2 regions of the Streptomyces sp. NPDC111656 genome follow, and region 1 is predicted to be linked to the other one. Evidence: riboswitches for the same ligand, from Rfam matches in the RefSeq annotation. Region 1 holds a riboswitch; the other holds the start of a gene.
The links. Region 1 has a riboswitch for S-adenosylmethionine ahead of ACZ7M3_RS32905 (putative leader peptide). Riboswitches for the same ligand answer to the same signal wherever they lie in the genome.

Region 1 (4,800 bases):
CGGAGGTCGGCTCGTCGAAGAGGATGACTCCGGGCCGCAGCGCGAGGGCGCGGGCGATGGCGACCCGCTGCTGCTGGCCGCCCGACAACTGGCGTGGATAGGCGTCGGCCTTGTCGGCCAGACCCACGCGGTCGAGGAGGGTGCGCGCGAGCTCCCTGGCCTCGGGCCGCTTCAGCCGTCGGGTCGCCACCGGCGCGGCCGCCACGTTGTCCAGCACCGTCAGGTGCGGGAACAGGTTGAAGTTCTGGAAGACGAACCCGATCCGGCCGCGCTGGGCCAGGATCGCCCGCTCGGTCAGCTCCTTGAGCCTCCCCCAGCCTTCGGCCGGGGGGACCCCCATCGCGCTGCGCTTGCCGTGCCGGCGTACGCCGATGAGCTCGCCGTTCAGGCTGACATGGCCGATCTCGGGCTTCTCCAGGTGGTTGATCACCCTGAGGAGGGTGGACTTGCCGGAGCCGGACGGGCCGAGGATCACGGTGACCTCTCCGGGCCGCACCGTCAACTCCACTCCGTTCAGCACGCGTTGGGCGCCGTACCACTTGTGCACATCGCGCACCTCGACGGCGGCCGGTCGGATCTCGAGCGTCTCGCCGGTCATATCGCCGCCTCCTTGCGGACCCGGGCCCGCAGGTCACGCAGACCGGTGCGGACCTTCTGCAACGGGGTCGGCGGGAGGGAGCGCAGCGCGCCCCGCGAGTAGTACCGCTCGACGTAGAACTGGGCGACGGACACGACGCTCGTGAGGATCAGGTACCAGGCGGTGGCGACCAGCAGCAGCGGCACAATGTCGCCGGGGTAGGTGGAGCCCATGCTCTGCACCGAGCCGAAGAGGTCGAGCAGCGAGACGTAGAAGACCAGCGAGGTGCCCTTGATCAGGCCGATCAGCTGGTTGACGTAGTTCGGGGTGATGGAGCGCAGCGCCTGCGGGAACACGATCCTCGTGAACTGGTACCCCTTGGGCAGACCGAGCGCGGAGGCCGCCTCGTGCTGGCCCTGGTCGACGGAGAGGATGCCGCCGCGGACCACTTCCGCCGCGTACGCCGCCTCGTTGAGGCTCAGTCCGACGACCGCGACGACCATGTCGGTGGCGAGCCGGGACTCGTCGAAGGTGAAGAAGGCGGGGCCGAAGGGGACGCCGAGGCTCAGCGTCTTGTAGAGCGCGCTGAAGTTGTAGAGGAAGAGCAGGACGACAATGAGGGGCACCGAGCGGAACAGCCAGATGTAGACCCAGCTCACCGCGCGCAGCACGGGGCTTTCGGAGAGTCGGGCCAGGGCGAGCAGGATGCCGACGAGCAGGCCCAACACGGCGCTGTAGAGCGTCACTTCGAGGGTGATGAGCAGGCCGTCGAGGATCGTGGGACGCAGGAACCAGTACTGGAACCGGTCCCATTGGAAGAAGGGGTTGGTCGCCAGCCCGTGGACGATCTGGGTGACCACGACGAGCACGATCGCCGAGGCGATCCAGCGGCCGGGGTGGCGCAGGGGCAGCACGCGCTGTGCCGCTGCCGGGCGGGGCTCCGACGTGCTCAACGGCACGGCGGAGCCCAGGGATTCACTCATAAAGGGCTCCAACGAATGCGGACACACCGCCGCCGGCCCGTACGACGGCGGTGCGCGCGGGGACAGACGGATGTCAGGGGGTATGGAGGGAGGAGAGGCTCACCGACTGCGCGCCGACAGGGCGGCGGGCGAGGGAGGTCGAGCCGTGCGGACGTTCAACGCCGCGGAAGGCGGAAGCGGTCAGCCCTGACAGAGACAGCGGGCGCCGCGGGAGCTACGACACAGTGCGGCGGCGGGGCAGCCGTGGCGCCGCGAAGCGGTCGTCCCGTCAGCTGCGTACATCGCGTTCACCGTCACCATTCCGCCCCGCTGGGCCTCGAACGCACCGGAATCGATCCGGTCCGATGCGGCGTAAGTTAGGCATGGCCCCAAACGAATGTCAACGCGCCCCGGCCGGAACGACCACGTGGTGAGACCGCGCATATGCCTTCTTGACTGCTCCGCGGACCGCACCGAGACTGGCTGGGACGGTCACGATTGTCAGCGCCCGTCGTGCGGGTTTCTCCCGTTCGACGCGGTTATCGGCCCCGGCCCGCTGACAGGCAACCCTTCCACCGCGACGGGGTGCCCCGGGTGACGACCGGGTCCCGCCGGTGCGGTGGGGCAAGCGTGGTCTCGCCTCTCGCGAGCCCCGGACACGGGAGCGATGGGAATGGCCAGGAGGAGCACGAGCGGTCTGACCAGGCGCCTGCACATCGATCTGCAGCGGGTCTCCAGCGCGTACTAGTCCAGGCGGTCCGTCCAGCGCGTACTGGTCCACGCGGTCCGTCCGGTCAGGCACGTCCCACGATCCGGACCGGCCCGTACGTCAGCGCAGTCACTCCGTTCCGCCACCGCCGTCCAACGGGCCGCGGGGGCTTCGACGTTGCCTGGAGAGTCATGCCCAAGACAGTCTCGCTCGCCGCCCCTCGCCCCCACCGCATCCGCAGCCGCATCGGCGTCGGCCTGGCCGGCGGTTTCTACCCGGCGCCGCACCGCTATCAGCTGTACCTCGCCGAGGGCTGTCCGCGCTCGCTGCGCATCTCGGTCACCCTGGAGCTGCTCGGTCTCCACGACTCGGTCGCCACCACGCTGCTGACGCTTCCCGCCGAGACACCCGACGCGTTCGCCGCACTGCGCCGCGCGTACGAGGCCACCTGGCACCACTACGACGGCCCGCTCACCGCGCCCGCGCTGTGCGACCGTTGGAGCGGACGGATCGTGAGCAACCACACGCCGGACATCCTGCGTGACCTCGCCGGGCTGCCGGTCTGCCGGAGCGACGCCCGCCTCCCCCGGCTGAACCCACCGGCCCTCGCCGCGGACATCGACGCCTTGCGCGAACTCCTCGACCGGGACGTCACCCCCGCCGCGCCGCCGCTTGCGCGCACGACGGCACTCCAGTCGCTGGACCGGCAACTCGCCTCGCGCGTCTACGCGTTGGGCGACGAGCTGACGGCCGCGGACGTCGACCTCTGGGTGGCTCTGACCCAACTCGGCCCGACGGAGTCCCTCTCCCCCTACGGTCGACTCCGCGACTACGTACGTCGGCTCGACGCCCACCCGGCCTTCCACGGCAAGGTGCGCTGAGCGCGTACGCCGGGGCCGGTAGGGCCGTAGGGCCCGGGCCCCGGCGCCGCGTCGACTCAGCCGTTGGCGCGGGTGAAGACGAGCGTGCCGGTGACGGTCGTCAGGCCGCGGATCATGCCCATCTGGTTCCAGCCCATGTCGAACTGGTCGCGGTCCACGGTGAACTCCGCGGTGAGCGTGACCGTGTCGGCGCTCGCCCCGGTCACCCGGCCGGTGACGGGCTGCGGCCGGCTGATGCCGCGCACGGTCAGCTGCCCGTTGATCTCCACGGTGTCGTCCTGACCGAGGACGGCGTCGCGGACGGCGAAGGTGATCGTGGGGTGGCGGTCGGCGTCGAAGAGGTCGGCGGAGCGGAGGTGCTTGTCCCGCTTGGCGTTCTTCGTGTCCAGGGACGCGACATCCAGGGTGATGGTGCCGCGGGCGGTCCCGTCGGGCTGGACCTCGCCCTCTCCGGCGACTCCGGTGAAGGTGCCCTTCACGGTGACCATGCCCCACATCGTCTTGTGCTTGATGGCGACGGTGGTACGGGCGGGGTCGAGCTGCCACAGGCCGGTTTCGACGGCGACGGTCATGAGAGTTCTCCAGACGGTTACGGGCAGTGCACAGGGGTGCGCGACGCACGGGGCGCGCGGCACACGGGGACTGTGGGGACAACGCGGTCATCCAAATTTGGATGACTCCACGCTAGCCGGTTCTTCAAATTTGGACAACCGGTAGACTGTGACACTATGGCCGACCCTTCCGCCCCCGCTGACCTGCCCGAACGCGAGCCGTCGGGCGACGGTGAGCTGCTGCCCGCCCCACTGCGGGCCTGGATGCGTCTTCTGGCGGCGGCCGGGGCGATCGAGCAGCAACTGCGCGCCCGCGTCAAGGAAACCCTCGACGTCTCGCACGACGAGTTCCTGGTGCTGTGTCTGCTGGCCGACCAGCCCGGATCCAGCCTGCGGATGACCCAGATCGCGGAACTGCTGGGCCGCCCCAAGACGCGGCTGACCTATCAGGTGGCGTGTCTGCAGCACGCGGGACTGATCACACGGCGCTCGGCGTGCGGTGACCGACGCGGTATCGAGGTGGTCCTCACGGACAAGGCGCGTCGACTGCTGCGCGAGTCCACGGGCCCGCTGGCCGACGCCGTCTCGCAGGCCATCGCACAGACGGCCTGCGCGCAGCGCTACGAGGCCCTGCACGACTTGCTGCCACCCTCGCCGCATCCCGGTGCCGGCTCCGGGCAGGTCGAGGGTGGCGATGCGGCCCCCGAGGGGCCGGTGAAGTAGCCCCTCAGGGGATGGACCGGCGGATCAGAACCCGGGGAAGACGCGTCGCAGGTCGTCCAGGGTGAGGGCGTCGCCCTTGAGGGTCACCTCGGCCGGGGTGTGGGTGGCGGCATGGCGGCCGGTGACGAGCCGCAGCCACCACTCGGCCGGTGCGCTCAGGACGGCGTCGGGCTCGGCCGGCTCGTCGGTGAGCGCGACCGCGTCGACCAGGTCGAGCCCGAACGCGTGCCGGGGAGCGGTGGTGTGGACCGCGAGGCGAACCTGCCGCCCACCGAGGGCCTCGACCTTGCCGAGGAAGCCGATGAGCAGTCCGGCCTGGTCGAGGAGCGGCTCGACCGCGGCGGGCGCCAGAACCGCCGTACGGTCGAAGGCCACCTCCACGTCCCAGGTGTGGTGG
Region 2 (4,800 bases), on a different contig from region 1:
CCCCCGCCCCGCACCCCGGCGTCGCCGCCGTCCGCGCCGAGCTGCCCGGGGTCCTCGACGGGATCGGCGCCTGGCACGGCACCTGGATCGAGGAGAAGGGCCGCGCCGTCGCGGTCCACACCCGCCGCGCGGAGGACCCCCAGGCCGCGTTCGAGGCACTGCGCGAACCCCTCACCGACCTCGCCACCCGTCACGGCCTGATCGTCGAACCCGGTCGGATGGTCCTCGAACTCCGTCCCCCGGGCATGGACAAGGGCGTCGCCCTCCTGGAGTACGTCCGCGAGGTCCGCGCCGAAGCCGTCATGTACGCCGGCGACGACCTGGGCGACCTCCCCGCCTTCGCCGCCGTCGACAAACTCCGCTCGGACGGCGTCCTGGGCCTGCTGGTGTGCAGCGGCAGCGCGGAAGTCACCGAACTGGCCGAACGGGCGGATCTCGTGGTCGACGGCCCGGCGGGAGTCGTACGCCTGCTGAAGGCATTGGCGAGTCGCCTGGACCGTTGATCCCTACTCAGCCCTCCAACTCCCGCAGCTGCTCAAGAAACCACTGCGCCGGAGGCAACGCCGTCCCGGCGGCAGCCAACCGCTTCGTGCGTTCCGCCCGTTCCCCCACCGGCATGGTCAGCGCCGCGTCCAGCGCCCGCGCGGTGCCGACCACGTCGTACGGGTTCACCACCACCGCGTCCTCGCCCAGCTCCTCGTACGCCCCCGCCTCCCGGGAGAGCACCAGCACGCACCCCTCGTCGGAGACGACCGGCACCTCCTTGGCGACGAGGTTCATGCCGTCGCGGATGGGGTTGACGAGGGCGACGTCGGCGAGCCGGTACGCGGCCAGGGAGCGGGCGAAGTCGTCCTTGACGTGGAGGACGACAGGGGTCCAGCCCGGCGTCCCGTACCGGTCGTTGATCTCGGTCGCCACGCGCTGCACCTCGGCCGTGTAGTCGCGGTAGACGGCCAGGTCCTGACGCGAGGGGTAGGCGAAGGCCACGTGGACGACGCGCTCGCGCCACTCCGAGTGGTCCGCCAGCAGCTGCCGGTACGCCAGCAGGCCCCGCACGATGTTCTTCGACAGCTCGGTCCGGTCGACCCGCACGATCGTCCTGCGGCCCTCGCCGATCTGCTCGCGCAGCGCGGCCATGCGGTCGGCGACGTCCGCCTCGTGTGAGCGCCTGCGCAGGAAGTCCGCGTCCGCGCCGAGCCCGTGCACGCCGATCCGGGTGTCGCCGAGCCCGCCGACGAGCGCGTCGCAGCAGGCGGTGAACGCGTCCGCCCAGCGCTGAGTCAGGAAGCCGAGCCGGTCCGCGCCGAGCATGCCGCGCAGCACCTGTTCGGCGATGTCGTCGGGCAGCATCCGGAAGTAGTCGACCGGCGCCCAGGGGGTGTGCGAGAAGTGGCCGATCCGCAGGTCGGGGCGGAGCTCGCGGAGCATCCCGGGGACGAGGGTCAGGTGGTAGTCCTGGACGATCACCACCGCGCCCGGCGCCGCCTCCGCGGCCAGCGCTTCGGCGAACGCGCGGTTGTACGCCTCGTACGACGCCCACTGGCGCCGGAACTCCGCGTCGAAGACCGGCTCCAGCGGGGTCTGGTACAGCATGTGGTGGACGAACCACAGCACGGAGTTCGCGATGCCGTTGTACGCGTCCGCGTGCACGTCGGCGTCGATGTCCAGCATCCGTACGCCGTCCTCGGCGACCCCGCGCCGGACCGCCTCGCGGTCGCCGGCGCCGAGCGCCGAGCACACCCACAGGGCGCCCGCGTCCGGCCCGATCGCGGAGAGGCCCGAGACCAGCCCGCCGCCACCGCGCCTGGCGCGCAGCGAGCCGTCCTCCTGGACCTCGTAGGTGACCGGGCCGCGGTTGGAGGCGACGAGGATGTTGTGGGCGCCTTGCGTTGAAGCGGGGGAAGCCATGCCTCGAAACCTAGCCCGGCGTCGAAACGCTCAAACGTTCCCTTCAGCCGTATGCCGTCTGCGGGCCGGTGGGGGCTTGTCGCGCCCACGCGGCGGAGCCGCATATGTGTCACAGCCCCGCGCCCCTGACGGGGTGCTTCTACGCCGCCCTGCGTTTCTGGTACTCGGCGATTTCGACCATCGGGGGACGTTCCTCCGTGTCGACCGAGTAGGTACGCGGCTCGAAACCGTCCCCGCTCCGTTCGAACTGGGTGAGGGCCGGGCGGATCAGGTGGCCGCGGGCCAGCCGGAGCTGGGCCGTGCGGTAGATCGCGGCGGACATCCGGCCCAGCGCCTGCCCGTCCTGGTGGCGGTGCTTGCGCACGCCCACGTCGACCTGGGCGAGCGCGTCCAGGCCCACCAGGTGCAGGGCGTCGACCAGCATGCCCAGCTCGATCCCGTACCCGACGGGGAAGGGGAGCTGTTCGAGCAGCGAGCGGCGGGCCGCGTACTCCCCGCCGAGCGGCTGCACGAAGCCGGCCAGCTGCGGCCAGTGCATGTTGAGGAGGGGGCGGGCCATGAGTTCGGTGACCCGGCCGCCCTGCCCCGCCGCACCGCCGAGCGGACGGTCGTACATCGCCTTGACGAGGTCCACACCGGGCTCGGTGAGCAGCGGCCCCACGATCCCGGAGACGAAGTCCGAGGAGAACTCCTTCAGGTCCGCGTCGATGAAACAGACGATGTCCCCGCTCGTCACGAGGAGGGAACGCCACAGCACCTCGCCCTTGCCGGGCACGGTCGGGATGCGCGGCAGGATCTCGTCCCGGTGCACCACGCGCGCGCCCGCCGCGGCGGCCACCTGCGAGGTGCGGTCGGTCGAGCCCGAGTCGACGACGACGATCTCGTCGACGAGGGGCACCTGCTGCATCAGGTCGTGGCGGATGACGGCGACGATCTCGCCGACCGTCTCCTCCTCGTTCAGCGCAGGCAGGACGACGCTCACCGAGGAGCCCGTGGCCCGTTTGGCGGACATGAGTCTGTGGAGCGGGCGATCGGTCACGGACCAGGAGCGATTGCTCAGCCAGCGCTCAGTTTCCTTCAGCACAGTCTGCGGCTCCTCACTGTCTGATCACCCGGTGTCTCACGGTGTGATCCATCTCGCGGTTCGGACGACTATCTCAACTGTCCTGGCCTTCGGTTACAGTCTTGAACAACGCGGATGACCATCGCATGTCGTAGATCATTTGCGGACCACCGCACCACCCGCACGACACAACCGAATACCGCTCATCCAGAGGGGCAGAGGGATACGGCCCGATGAAGCCCCGGCAACCCTCCAGCTGGTCCTGTCACATTGATGTGGCGAGGCTCCCGGCTAGGGAAGGTGCCAAATCCGTCTCACGGCGAAGTGCGTCGTGAGGAAGATGAGGAGAAAGGGCCTCGCCTCCATGGCTGCGCAGACTGTTGCAAGTTCGACTGTTGCAAGCACCACGAACCCTGTCGCGGGCGACACCACCACCGTAGTCGGTGTGGATCTCGGACCCGCCGCCGCGCTTTCCTGCCGCGAGTGCGGGCACCGCGTGCCGCTCGGCCCGGTCTTCGCCTGCGAGGAGTGTTTCGGCCCGCTGGAGATCGCGTACGACTTCTCGGCCTACGAAACCGAAGAGCTCCGGGCGCGCATCGAAGCGGGCCCCGCGAACATCTGGCGTTATGCGCCGCTGCTGCCCGTCCCGGCCGACGTCGCCGACAAGCCGAACATCAACCCCGGCTGGACCAAGCTCGTCAAGGCCGACAACCTCGCCCGCGCGCTGGGCGTCGAGGCCGGCAAGCTCTTCGTCAAGGACGACTCCGGCAACCCGACGCACTCCTTCAAGGACCGCGTCGTCGCCCAGGCCATCGAAGCGGCCCGCGCCTTCAACTTCACCACCCTCTCCTGCTCCTCCACCGGCAACCTCGCCGGCGCCGTCGGCGCCGCCGCCGCCCGGGCCGGTTTCCGCTCCTGCGTGTTCATCCCGCACGACCTGGAGCAGGGCAAGGTCGTCATGGCCGCGATCTACGGCGGTGAGCTCGTCGGCATCGAGGGCAACTACGACGACGTGAACCGCTTCTGCTCCGAGCTGATCGGCGACCCGGCCGGCGAGGGCTGGGGCTTCGTCAACGTCAACCTGCGGCCGTACTACGCGGAGGGCTCCAAGACCCTGGCGTACGAGATCTGCGAGCAGCTGGGGTGGAAGCTCCCCGACCAGCTGGTGATCCCCATCGCCTCCGGCTCCCAGCTCACGAAGATCGACAAGGGTCTTCAGGAGCTGATCAAGCTCGGACTGGTCGAGGACAAGCCGTACAAGATCTTCGGTGCCCAGGCCGAGGGGTGCTCGCCGGTGTCCGTCGCCTACAAGGCGGGCCACGACGTCGTACGGCCCCAGAAGCCGAACACCATCGCCAAGTCGCTCGCCATCGGCAACCCGGCCGACGGGCCGTACGTGCTGGACATCGCGCGGCGTACGGGTGGGGCCGTGGAGGACGTGAACGACGATCAGGTCGTCGACGCGATCAAGTTGCTCGCGCGTACGGAGGGGATCTTCGCGGAGACGGCGGGTGGGGTGACCGTGGGTGTCACCAAGAAGCTGATCGAGAACGGGCTCCTCGACCCGAGTCTGACCACCGTCGTCCTGAACACCGGTGATGGTCTGAAGACGCTGGACGCGGTGGCGGGTACCGGGCTCACCGCGACGATCCGCCCCAGCCTTGAGTCCTTCAGGGAAGCTGGGCTCGCGTAAGCGTCGTTGTTCGTCTGCGGGCCGGTGGGCGCTGGTCGCGCCCACGCGGCGGAGCCGCATATTTAGCAACACCCCGCGCCCCTAAAAGCCCTTACCTGACCGGAGGTCACAAGAATGAGCGTTTCCGTCCGCATCC

Region 2: another riboswitch for S-adenosylmethionine. It lies ahead of thrC (threonine synthase); the one in region 1 lies ahead of ACZ7M3_RS32905 (putative leader peptide).

Annotation. Positions count from the first base shown of each region.
Region 1 covers NZ_JBVKCA010000013.1:156,207-161,006, reverse strand. Annotated here, with positions in the region: gene ACZ7M3_RS32915 (amino acid ABC transporter ATP-binding protein) at 1-598, opposite strand, end outside; gene ACZ7M3_RS32910 (amino acid ABC transporter permease) at 595-1,560, opposite strand; SAM riboswitch class IV at 2,030-2,176, shown strand; gene ACZ7M3_RS32905 (putative leader peptide) at 2,207-2,287, shown strand; gene ACZ7M3_RS32900 (glutathione S-transferase C-terminal domain-containing protein) at 2,440-3,129, shown strand; gene ACZ7M3_RS32895 (YceI family protein) at 3,186-3,701, opposite strand; gene ACZ7M3_RS32890 (MarR family winged helix-turn-helix transcriptional regulator) at 3,858-4,403, shown strand; gene ACZ7M3_RS32885 (maleylpyruvate isomerase family mycothiol-dependent enzyme) at 4,428-4,800, opposite strand, start outside.
Region 2 covers NZ_JBVKCA010000010.1:191,175-195,974, reverse strand. Annotated here, with positions in the region: gene otsB (trehalose-phosphatase) at 1-503, shown strand, start outside; gene ACZ7M3_RS28475 (alpha,alpha-trehalose-phosphate synthase (UDP-forming)) at 511-1,908, opposite strand; gene ACZ7M3_RS28470 (glucosyl-3-phosphoglycerate synthase) at 2,048-2,992, opposite strand; SAM riboswitch class I at 3,172-3,318, shown strand; gene thrC (threonine synthase) at 3,336-4,664, shown strand; gene ACZ7M3_RS28460 (MoaD/ThiS family protein) at 4,779-4,800, shown strand, end outside.